2 linked regions of the Luteitalea sp. TBR-22 genome follow. The protein of the gene in region 1 interacts with the protein of each later gene in a pairwise test. Links are inferred from orthologs where the notes say so. Each region holds a gene or a part of one and is shown on either strand. Other genes may lie near its edges. The genes, in order: TBR22_RS00025 and lpdA.

Region 1 (5,945 bases):
CTGCAGTCGTCGTTCGGCATCATCATGCTGTCGATCGTCGACGGCCGGCCGCGGGTGCTGCCGCTGCTCGAGATGCTCGAGCGGTTCATCGAGTTCAGGCGCGAGGTGGTGCGTCGGCGCACGGAGTTCGAGCTCCGCAAGGCCGAGGCGCGTGCGCACATCCTCGAGGGCCTCAAGATCGCGCTCGATCACATCGACGCGGTGATCGCGCTGATCCGCGCTGCCAAGAGCCCGGGCGAGGCCCGCGAAGGCCTGATGTCCAGCTTCGGGCTGTCGCAGCTACAGGCGCAGGCCATTCTCGACATGCAGCTCCAGCGCCTCACCGGCCTCGAGCGGCAGAAGATCCTCGACGAGCTCGCGGAGTTGATCAAGGAGATCGAGCGGCTGCGTGCCATCCTCGGCAGCGAACGGCTGGTGATGGAGATCGTCATCAACGAGCTGAAGGATGCCCGTGACCGCTTCGGCGACGCGCGGCGGACGCAGCTGGTCGAGGACACCAGCGACATCGACATCCTCGACCTGATCGCCGACGAGGACATCGCGATCACGGTGAGCCACAAGGGCTACATCAAGCGCACGTCGCTCGACGAGTACCGGTTCCAGGGCCGCGGCGGCGCCGGCACGATCGGCATGCGCCTGCCCGACGACGACTACGTGCACCACCTGTTCGTGGCGTCGACGCACGCGTACCTGATCGTCTTCTCGGACCGCGGTCGCGCCTACTGGCTGCGCGTCCACGAGATCCCGGAGGCCGGCCGCGATGCGCGCGGCAAGTCGATCGCGAACCTGGTGCAGATGACGGCCGGCGAGAAGGTCGCCGACGTCGTCGCGGTGCGCGAGTTCCCGTCGGAAGAGGGCCAGCGCTTCGTGGTGATGGGCACGCGCCGCGGCGTCATCAAGAAGACCGACCTCAAGGCGTACTCGAACCCGCGCGCCGGCGGCATCATCGCGATGGGCGTCGAGGACGACGACGAGGTGATCGCGGTGCAGCTGTCGACCGGCACGCAGCAGGTGTTCATCGGCACCCGCGGTGGCACGGCAATCCGCTTCCCCGAGTCGCGCGTGCGGGCGATGGGCCGGACGGCCTACGGCGTGCGCGGCATCTCGTTGCGCGAGGGCGACGAGGTCGTGGCCATGGAGGTGGTGTCGGAGTCGGGCGCCATGCTCACCGTGACGGCCAACGGGTACGGCAAGCGGACGCCGCTCAGCGAGTACCGCATCACGGGTCGCGGCGGCGTCGGGATCCGCAACATCCAGCCGTCGGACCGCAACGGCCCGGTGGTCGGCGTCACGCACGTCGAGGACGACAACCAGGTCCTCATCATCACCAAGGACGGCATGGTGATCCGGATGGCGGTGGCGCCGTTGCGGCCCATCGGCCGCAACACGCAGGGCGTGCGCCTCATCCGCCTCGACGAGGGGGACCGCGTCGAAGCGCTGGCCCGGCTCGACATCGCGGAGGTCGCTGCTGACACGTCCGAGGTGGTGGCGCCGCTCGAGACCGAGGGCGCCGTCGAGGAGCCGCTCGACGAGCCGATCGAGGATGTCGTCGACGAGTCCGACGACGCCGACGACACGGACGGCGAGGCCTGAGGTCGTCACGCACGTAGCGAGACCGCCGACCTGAAGGTCGGCGGCTACGCCACTCCATCTCGCAGGCGCTCCATCTCGTAGGCGCCGACCTTCAGGTCGGCGCACCGCGCCTAGACCGGCTGCAGGCGCGCGTACTTGGCGATCAGCTTCTTGGTGCCCACCGTCTGGAAGTACACGGTGAGCTTCATGTCGTCGCCCTTGCCGTCCACTTCCTTGACCGTGCCGACGCCGAACTGCGCGTGGCGAACCTTCTGCCCCGCCTTCGGCCGGGATCCGTCGCTCGACTGGTCCTCGTCCTCGTACTTGTACGTGGTCGCCGGCGCCTCCTCACGCGCCGGCGTCCGGCGTCCGTACGGGTTCGGCCGCGATTCGTAGGCAGCGCGGCCGCCGTACGACGAGGTGCCGAACGAGCGGGCGCGCGTGTACGACGGGGTCTCCAGCACCAGTTCCTTCGGGATCTCGTCGAGGAAGCGTGAGGGCTCGGTCGCCTGGTACTCGCCGAAGACGCGTCGGCGCGCGGCGCTGGTGAGCAGCAGGCGCGACTGCGCCCTGGTCATGCCCACGTAGCAGAGCCGGCGCTCCTCCTCGATCTGCTCCTGGTCCTCCCCTGCCCGGCTGTGCGGGAAGAGGCCCTCTTCCATGCCGGCGAGGGCGACGACCGGGAACTCCAGGCCCTTGGCGGCGTGCATGGTCATCAGCCACACGCGCGCGCTGTTGGACCCCTGCGACTCGTCGGCTTCCGACAGCAACGACAGGCGATCGACGAAGCCGCCGATCGACGCGTCGGCCTCCCGCTCCTCGTACTCGCGCGCGGTCGAGACGAATTCGGCGAGGTTGTTGATGCGGCTCTCCGCTTCCTCGGTGTTCTCCTCACGCAGCGCCTTGAGGTAGCCCGATTGATCGAGCATCTTGCCGATCAGCGTCGACACCGGCTCGTGCTTCGCGATGCCGACCAGGGCGTCGATCAACTCGACGAACTGCTTGAGCGCGTTGTGGGCGCGACCTGGCAGGGTGCGGGACGCAATCAGGTGCGTCGCCCTGGCCCAGAGCGACTGCGACGCCGCGACCTCGAACAGGCCGGCCGCCATCATCGGCGGCGCGCTGCCGCCCGCGCCGGGGTCGTCGCGCTCGAGCGCGTCCATCACCGACTTGCCGATGCCGCGCGCCGGCACGTTCACCACGCGCCTGAAGCTCACATCGTCGTGCGGGTTGATGATCAGCTTCAGGTACGAGAGCGCGTCCTTCACTTCCTTGCGCTCGTAGAAGCGGACGCCGCCGATGATGCGGTACGGCGTGCCGTCGCGCATCAACTGATCTTCCAGCGCGCGCGACTGCGAGTTGAGGCGATACAGGATGGCGACGGTCGCGTCGCGCCGCGCGGTCACCTCCTTGCGCAGCTCGCGCGCGATGAACGACGCCTCCTCGAGCTCGTCCTCGCCGCGGAAGTACGTGATCAGGTCGCCCCGGCCCTGCTCGGTCCAGAGGCGCTTCTCCTTGCGGTCCGCGTTGTTGGCGATCACCGCCGACGCCGCGTCGAGGATGTTCTGGGTCGAGCGGTAGTTGCGCTCGAGGCGGACGGTCGCGGCCTCGGGGAAGTCCTGCTCGAAGTCGAGGATGTTGCGCAGGTCGGCGCCGCGCCACTTGTAGATGGACTGGTCGGGATCGCCGACGACGGCGAGGTTGTGCCGGGCCCCCACCAGGTGCTTGATCAGCAGGTACTGCGGCCTGTTGGTGTCCTGGTACTCGTCGATCATCACGTACCGGAACTGCCGCTGGTACTTCGAGCGCACGCCCTCGTGCTCGAACAGCTCCACGGTCTTGAGGAGCAGGTCGTCGAAGTCGAGCGCGTTGGCTCGCTCGAGGGCCTTCACGTAGCCGTCGTAGATCTTCGCGATCTGCTCGTCGCGGTAGGAGCCGTTGCCGACCTTGTCGGGGGCCTCCATGCGGTTCTTCGCCTGGCTGATGCGCCCGAGCACCTGGCGCGGCTGGATCAACTTGTCGTCGATCTGCAACTCGCGCATCACCTGCTTGACCGCGACCTGCTGGTCGCTGCTGTCGTAGATCACGAAGTCGCGCGACAGGCCGATGGCCGGCGCCTCGCGCCGCAGCAGCCGTGCACACAGCGAGTGGAACGTCGACACCCACACGTCGCGTGCGTCGGCGCCGATCAGCTTCCCGACCCGCTCCCGCATCTCCTCGGCAGCCTTGTTGGTGAAGGTGACCGCCAGCACCTCGAACGGCCGGGCGAGCCCGCTGCCGATCAGGTACGCGATGCGATAGGCGATGACGCGCGTCTTCCCAGAGCCCGCCCCGGCCAGGATCAGCAGCGGTCCGTCGGTGTGCAGGACGGCGTCGCGCTGCTCGGGGTTGAGGGAGGAGAGGAAATCCTCGCCGGCAGTCGGCAGTCGGCGGTCGGCAGTCATTGTCTCAGCGCGACCAGAAGCGCCCTGTGCGTTCGTGTGACTCATTGACGGAGGACTCGAGGCCGAGAGTGCGCCAGGCGTGGCTGTAGCGTCGTTGCAGTTTCTGCACGATCACTTCAGGAACCTCGATTATACCGTCGCCACGCTCGAAGCACCGTCTGGCCCTTGCCGTGCAATGCCCGCCGTGTGCACCCACGCTCATTCAGGGACCTCGAGGTGTGGCAACTCTCGAAGGAGTTGGCCAAGTGCGTGTACCACGCCACCCTCACCTACCCCTACATGCATCGCATCGAGATCGGCTCACAGATGCGGAGAGCATCCGTGTCGGTCGCCTCGAACATCGCAGAGGGATACCGACAGAGATCCCGGCATGCCTATGCCCGGTATCTGAACATCGCTGCGGGCAGCAACGCTGAACTGGAGACGCAACTGGACCTCGTCAGGGAACTCGGCATCGGAGACCCTGAGGGGGTCTCGGAGATGGCAGCACTTTGCCACCGTGTGGGCCGCATGCTCAACGCGCTCGTCTCGAGGCTGGAGTCGTGACGCAGCCGACAGTGCTGCCACTGCCCCGCCATGGAGCTGGCACTGCCGACTGCCGACTCCCGACTGCCGTCACTCGACCGTGACCGACTTCGCGAGATTCCTCGGCTGGTCGACGTCGCAGCCTCGCAGCACGGCGACGTGGTAGGCGAGCAACTGCAGCGGCACCGTCATCGTGATCGGTGACAGCAGCGGGTGGATCGGCGGGAGCACGAGGCGCGCGTCACGGCGGGGATCGAGCAGCGACCAGAGGTGCGGCTCCCCCTCCTCGGTGATCGCGATCACCGAGCCGCCGCGGGCCTTCACTTCCTGCACGTTGCCCAGCATCTTCTCGAACACGTGATCGCGCGGCGCGAGCGCCACCACGGGCATCTTCTCGTCGATGAGCGCGATCGGGCCGTGCTTCATCTCGCCGGCCGGATAGCCCTCGGCGTGGATGTACGAGATCTCCTTCAGCTTCAGCGCGCCCTCGAGCGCGATCGGGTAGTGCATGCCGCGCCCGAGGAAGAGGAAGTCGGAGCACTGGTAGAAGCGACGCGCCACGTCCTCGAGATAAGGCGCGCACGAGAGCACCTGCTCGACGTGACGCGGCAGCTCGGTGAGGGCCTGCAGGATGGGCCGCACGGCGTCGGCGTCGAGCACGCCGCGGGCGCGTCCGAGCTTCAGCGCCAGCAGCGTCAGCGCCACGAGCTGCGTCGTGAACGCCTTGGTGGACGCGACGCCGATCTCGGGTCCCGCGTGCGTCTGGATCGTGCCCTCGGCCTCGCGCGTCGCCATGCTGCCGACGACGTTGCAGATGGCCAGCGTCCGCGCGCCCTGCCGACGCGCCTCACGCAGCGCGGCGAGCGTGTCGGCGGTCTCGCCCGACTGCGTGATCGCCACCATCAGGTCGGTCGTCGCGATGATCGGCTGGCGGTAGCGGTACTCCGAGCCGTAGTCCACGTCCACCGGGATGCGTGCGAGCTGCTCGATGAGGAACTTCCCCACCAGCGCCGCGTGCCACGACGTGCCGCAGGCCAGCAGCACGACGCGAGAGAACCCGGTCATCGCCGCCGTGTCGAGGTTGGCCTCCGGCAGGTGCACGTCGCCCTGCTCCATCGACAGCCGCCCGACCAGCGTCTCCTTGATCGCCCACGGCTGCTCGAAGATCTCCTTGAGCATGAAGTGCTTGTACCCGGCCTTCTCCGCCATCACCGGATCCCAGGTGATGCGCTGCGCCTGGCGCACGACCGGTCGCCCGTCGGCGTCGAAGAACCGCACGCCCTCGCGCGTGAGCACCGCCACCTGCCCGTCCTCGAGGAACACGACGTCGCGCGTGTGGGCGAGGATGGCCGGGATGTCCGAGGCGACGAACCACTCCTGTTCACCGAGGCCGATCACCACCGG
Region 2 (5,877 bases), 4.3 Mb from region 1 along the record:
GCCCGGGTTGGCGCGCGCGGATGATGGCCGGCGTGTCGTCGGGCTTCGGGGCAGGTGGCGGCGTGCGCAACACGACCCGCGCGTCGCGCCAGATGACGACCGGTGCCGCGGTCCCGGGGGCGCGGAGGGCGTCCACGGCGAGGTGCACCGTCCATGGGCCCGGGATACGCGACGTCGCTCGCCCGGGACGACGATTCAGCGCGTGCGTCCACGCGTGCCGCGATTCGACGCCGAGCGTGGTGTCGTCGAACACGAGCGGGTTCTCGTCGCCCTGCCCACCCGCTGCGAGGTCGCCACGCGCGAAGAACCAGCTCGGCCAGGTCACGAGCGCCGTCGTCATCGCGTCGCACTCGGCGCGGGCCGCGGCGATCGACGCCGCCCGGTCGGTCCCGGGCGCGGGCAGCCGCCGCCAGCGGTCGATCGTGAGGCTGGCCGGATAGCCGGCCGTCGGGCGCGCGACGACCGACGCGACGTGCTCGGCGAACCGTCCGGTGATGCCTTCGCGAGCGGCGAGCGCGCGGAGCGTCATCGTCGGCTCGCCCAGCGCGGCACGATGTCGGTAGTGCCAGGCCACGTAGAAGGCCTTGCCGTACCGGTCGAACCCGAAGGGCCGGCCGCCCTCTCCCGACACGACGCGGAAGCCGTGTGCCGCGTAGAGCCCTTCGATGCGCGACAGCGCCGAGAGCTCGAGCCCCGTCTTGCCGGGGTCCTCGTAGAAGCCGAGCGGGCCGGCGCCGATCACCGCGTGCTCGGCGACCTGGCGCGCCGCCTCGAGGTAGCGCTCGACGGTGGTGTCCTGCACGAACTGCACGTCGCCGAAGTTGGCGAACCCCTCACCGCCGACGGCGTCGCTCGAGGCGTCGACCCCGGTCTTGACGTCGATCCCCGTGAGATCGTGGATCGCATAGGCGTACTCGGCGCTGGTGAGGCGGCGGACGGTGACCCGGCCGGGCTCGCCGGCGTGTCGCGCGTCGTACTGCGCAAGTGCACCGCGAATCCACGCCAGGGCGACCTCGCGCTGCGCATCGGTCGGCAGCGGGTCCTCGTCGGCCGGAGGCATCTCGCGCAGCTCGATGCGGTCGGCGATCCTCTGCCACTCCTCCCAGTGCGCGCCGACGTCCTCGACGGTCATCTTCTCGAGCAGGCCCTCGATGCTGATGCCGCCCTTCGGCTTCGAGGTGCCGTGGCAGTCGACGCAGAACTCGCGGAAGGTGGCCGCTGCGGCGCTCGGATCGAGCGTCGCCGCGGCGCGATGGACGGGAGTCGGGAGTCGGGAGTCGGGAGTCGGGACGCGGGAGTCGGGAGTCGGGACGCGGGACGCGGGACTCGGTCGCGACCCAGGAGTCGCGCTGGCAGCAGCCGACGAGGCAAGCGAGGGCGCGACGGCGTTCCGCGATTGCGCGGAGATCGCCGACACCAACGCCACGACGAGGAGGCCGCCGACGGCCACCCTGTGCAAGGACCAGCTCACCACGGGATCCGGGTCGGATCTTACCGCAGGGCGGGTGCCGCGCGTCGGCCTTGGCCGACGGCCGCTCGGCTATCTCTGCAGCGACACGGGCGTACCCGGGACGAGATGCTCGACGCGGACGCCGGCCGGCAGCAGCGCCTCGAATGCCGGCACGGTGCCGGTCAGCAGCGGGAAGGTCGCAAAGTGCGTGGGCACGACGTGCCGGACGCCGAGGAACTCGACCGCCCTGGCGGCCTGTTCCGGGCCCATCGTGAAGCGATCGCCGATCGGGAGGATCGCGACGTCGGGGCGGTAGAGCTCGGCGAGCAGGCGCATGTCCGAGAACACGCACGTGTCGCCGGCGTGGTAGACGGTGTAGCCGTCCTCGAAGCGCACCATCAGGCCGGCCGGCGGGCCGAGATAGACGATGGCGCCGTCGTCGGTGACGAAGCCGCCGCTGTGGAAGGCCTGCGTCATCGTGACGCGCAGGCCCTTCACGTCGATGGTGCCGCCGACGTTCATCGGCTCGAGCGCCGTCACACCCTGCGGCCCGAGCCACTGCGCGAGTTCCCAGGAGCCGACCACCGTGGCGCCCGTCGCCCTGGCCACACGCACCAGGTCACCGATGTGGTCGTTGTGCCCGTGCGTGACCAGGATCACGTCGAGCGGCCCGTAGCCCTCGTGGAACTGCGCGGGACACGACGGGTTACCCGACAGGAAGGGATCGATCATCCCGCGCACGCCGCCGGGCGACGTGAACAGGAACGTGCCGTGGCCGAGCCACGTGAGTTCGAGCGCCATGAATCCTCGCGATGCTGACGGCCTTCGGCCATTGCAGGCTCGCCGATGTGCGCCTGCGGCGCGGCGAGTTCGGCCGTCGGCCTTCATTGGTCGACCTTCGTCCTTCCCGATCCGCGATCCGCGCGTCCCGGTGCCCGGATCCCAGCGCCCGACTACTTCTTCGGCTTGTAGTAATTCGTGGCCGTGCCGAAGAAGACCTCGGCCGACTCCATCACGGTCTCGCTGAGCGTCGGGTGCGCGTGGATCGTCATCTTGAGATCGCTCGCGGTCGCGGCCATCTCCACCGCCAGCACGCCCTCGGCGATCATCTCGCCGGCGTTGACGCCGACGATGCCGACGCCGAGCACGCGCTCGGTCTTCGGCTCGATGATCAACTTGGTCAGACCGTCGTTGCGATCGACGGTCGTCGCCCGCCCCGACGCGCCCCACGGGAACTTCGCGACCTCGACGGCGATGCCGCGCTCCTGTGCCTCGGCTTCCGTGAGGCCACACCAGGCGAGTTCGGGGTCGGTGAACACCACCGCCGGGATCGCGGCCGGCTCGAACGCGACCTTGTGCCCCGCGATGTGCTCGACGGCGATCTTGGCGTCGTAGGTCGCCTTGTGCGCCAGCATCGGGTCGCCGGCGACGTCACCGATGGCGTAGATGTGCGGCACCGTCGTGCGGCGCTGGGGGTCGACGGTGATGAAGCCGCGTGCCGTGACCTCGACGCCGGTCGTCTCGATGCCCGGGATGTGCCCGTTCGGCCGACGCCCGATCGACACGAGGATCTGGTCGAACACCTGCGTCTTCTGTTCGAGCTCGCCCTCGAAGGTGACGTGCACGCCGTCGGCCTTCTCCTCCATGTTGGCGACCTTGGTGCTCGTGAGCACCTGCTTGCAGATCTTGCGGATCCGCTTGGCGAGCACGTTCACCAGGTCCTTGTCGGCACCGGGGAGCAGGCGGTCGATCATCTCGACCACCGACACCTCGCTGCCGAGTGCCGCGTACACGCTGCCGAGTTCGAGGCCGATGTAGCCGCCGCCGATGACCAGCAACCGCTTCGGGATCTGCGACAGCTCGAGCGCGCCGGTCGAGTCGAGCAACCGCTCCTTGCTGACGTTGACGTTGGGCAGCGTGGCCGGGCGCGATCCGGTGGCGATGATCAGCTTCTCGAACCTGACGACCTGCTCGCCGCCCGCCGTCAGCGCCACCTTGAGCGTGTGCGCATCGACGAAGCTGCCGCGCCCCTGCAGGTAGGTGATCTTGCGCTGGCGCGTCAGTTGACCGAGGCCGCCCGTGAGCCGGTCGACGACGCCCTGCTTGAAGTTGCGCAGGCGCGCGACGTCGATGGTCGGCGGGCCGAAGTCGATGCCCCAGTTGGAGGCGTGCTTGGTCTCCTCGAGCAGCTTGGCGACGTGCAGCAGCGCCTTGGACGGGATGCAGCCGCGGTAGGTGCACACGCCACCGGGATTGGCCTCCTCGTCGACGAGGATGACCGGCATGCCGAGATCGGCGGCCAGGAACGCCGCGGCGTGACCGCCGGGGCCGGCGCCCAGGACGACGAGTGGAGTGGGGTCTGCCATTGGAATCCCTCTGGCTCGAGGCTCAGGGCTCGAGGCTCGGAGAGCATCCCGAGCCTCGGGCCTCACCGCGGACGATGTCGCCGCCGCGTCCTGAGCCACGAGCAATCTTTCTGAGCCCTGAGCCGTGAGCCTCGAGCCTGTTCGTTTGAGCCCTGAGCCTTGAGCCGTGAGCCTCTAGAGTGCCAACAAGAACGGCTGCTCGAGCGCCTCGGCCACGAAGCGGAGGAAGCGCATCGCATCGGCGCCGTCGATGACGCGGTGGTCGTACGAGAGCGACAGCGGCAGCATGAGTCGCGGCTCGAAGCTCTCGCCGTTCCACACCGGCTCCATCGCCGATCGCGACATGCCCATGATCGCCACCTCGGGGTGGTTGACGATCGGCGTGAAGTGCGTGCCGCCGATGCCGCCGAGGTTGGTGATCGTGAAGCAGCCGCCCGACATCTCCTCCAGCGACAGCTTGCCGGCGCGGGCCTTCTCGGCCAGCTGCGCGATCTCGGCCGAGATCTGCGTGATCGACTTCTGATCGACGTCCTTGAGCACCGGCACGAGCAGGCCGCGCTCGGTGTCGACGGCGATGCCGATGTTCAGGTACGACTTGTAGACGACCTCTTCCTTCGCGAGGTCGACCGAGGCGTTGAACTGCGGGAACTTGCGCATCGCCACCGCGATCACCTTGGTGATGATCGACGTGACGGTGAGCTTGCCGCCGCCGGCCTCGACGCGCTTGGCAAACTGCTTGCGCAGCTGCTCGAGCGCCGTGATGTCGACCTTCTCGCACTGGGTGACGTGCGGGATGGTGTGCCAGCTGGCGACCATGTGCTCGGCCGTCTTGCGGCGGATGCCGCGCATCGGCTTGCGCTCCACGGCGCCGAACTGGCTGAAGTCCGGCAGCGGCTCTGACGCGAAGCCCGCGGCCGCCGCGCCGGCCTGACCGGCCGGACCGGCCACCTTGCCGGTGATGACGTTCTTGGCGTGGGCGCGCACGTCGGCGTCGCTGATGCGCCCGCCGGGACCGCTGCCGGGCACGTCGGCGATGTCGAGGCCGAGTTCCCGGGCGAGGCGACGCACCGCCGGCGAGGCCGGCACGTTGGGCCGTGGCGGCGCGACCGAGCCGTCGGGGAGCGGCGCGGCCGGGCCGCGCGTCGCCACCGACACGTGGCCGGGAACGGGGGCCATCGGCAACCCGCGCTCGGCGCGCAGTTCCGGCACCGTCGGCTGCACGGCGGCCACCGTGGCCGGCGGCGCCGACGCGGTCTGCGCCGCACCGTCGAGCACGAGCACCACCTGCCCGACGGCGACCTTGTCGCCGTCCTTCACCGCGACTTCCTTGACCGTCCCGGCCGACGGCGACGGCACTTCGACGGTCGCCTTGTCGGTCTCGAGTTCGAGGATCCCCTGATCCTGCGAGACCGAGTCGCCGACCTTGACGAGTACCTTCAGGACGTCGCCGCCCTTGACGTTCTCGCCGAGCGACGGCACCGTCACCTCGATGCGAGCGCCGCCGGTCGGGGCCGGCGCGGGCGGCGCCGTGGGCACCGGCTCGGCCTTGTCCTGTTGGTCGACGGCGGCCGCGGCGGCCTTCTGCACCTGCGCGGCCCCGGTCGGGGCCGCCGATGCCTCGCCGCTCACCGTGAAGATCACCTGCCCCACGTCGATGCGATCGCCTTCCTTGACCTTGACCTCGGCCACGGTGCCGGCAATCGTCGAGGGCACTTCGACCGTCGCCTTGTCGGTCTCGAGCTCGAGCACCGCCTGGTCGACAGCCACCACGTCGCCGGCCTTGACCAGCACCCGGAGCACATCCCCCGCCTTGACGTTGTCGCCGAGCGAGGGCAGCGTGAATTGGTTTGCCATGAGCGTTGCGATGCCTTGATTACGCGTGCGCGGGGTTGGCCTTCTCGGGGTTGATGCCGAGATCCTTGAAGGCGGCCTGCGCCACCTTGACGTCGATCTGCTTCTCGCGCGCGAGCAGCGACAGGGTCGCCGCGACGACGTGCCGCGCGTCGACCTCGAAGTGGTCGCGCAACGCCTCGCGGCTCTCGCTGCGGCCGAAGCCGTCGG

The links.
Region 2: the proteins of TBR22_RS00025 (region 1) and lpdA interact in binary tests that used the Escherichia coli proteins (3 or more experiments, as listed by UniProt). The link is inferred for Luteitalea sp. TBR-22 from one-to-one orthologs.

What each region holds. Positions count from the first base shown.
Region 1 is NZ_AP024452.1:6,583-12,527, forward strand. The notes cover bases 1,361-4,385. They hold TBR22_RS00025 (ATP-dependent helicase), read right to left. Parts: upstream 4,017-4,385; coding sequence 1,704-4,016; downstream 1,361-1,703. Other genes in these bases: gyrA (DNA gyrase subunit A), read left to right, coding at 1,361-1,593; TBR22_RS00030 (four helix bundle protein), read left to right, coding at 4,203-4,385. In the rest of the region: more of gyrA, read left to right, coding at 1-1,360; more of TBR22_RS00030, read left to right, coding at 4,386-4,562; glmS (glutamine--fructose-6-phosphate transaminase (isomerizing)), read right to left, coding at 4,632-5,945. UniProt on the Escherichia coli protein: A helicase with DNA-dependent ATPase activity. Unwinds DNA duplexes with 3'-5' polarity. Translocates on single-stranded DNA with 3'-5' polarity. Initiates unwinding more efficiently from a nicked substrate than double-stranded DNA.
Region 2 is NZ_AP024452.1:4,277,768-4,283,644, forward strand. What follows is about bases 1,611-4,567. They hold lpdA (dihydrolipoyl dehydrogenase), read right to left. Parts: upstream 3,817-4,567; coding sequence 2,404-3,816; downstream 1,611-2,403. Other genes in these bases: TBR22_RS17965 (metal-dependent hydrolase), read right to left, coding at 1,611-2,251; TBR22_RS17975 (dihydrolipoyllysine-residue acetyltransferase), read right to left, coding at 3,991-4,567. Outside these bases: TBR22_RS17960 (DUF1592 domain-containing protein), read right to left, coding at 1-1,471; more of TBR22_RS17965, read right to left, coding at 1,541-1,610; more of TBR22_RS17975, read right to left, coding at 4,568-5,670; aceE (pyruvate dehydrogenase (acetyl-transferring), homodimeric type), read right to left, coding at 5,690-5,877. UniProt on the Escherichia coli protein: Lipoamide dehydrogenase is a component of the glycine cleavage system as well as of the alpha-ketoacid dehydrogenase complexes.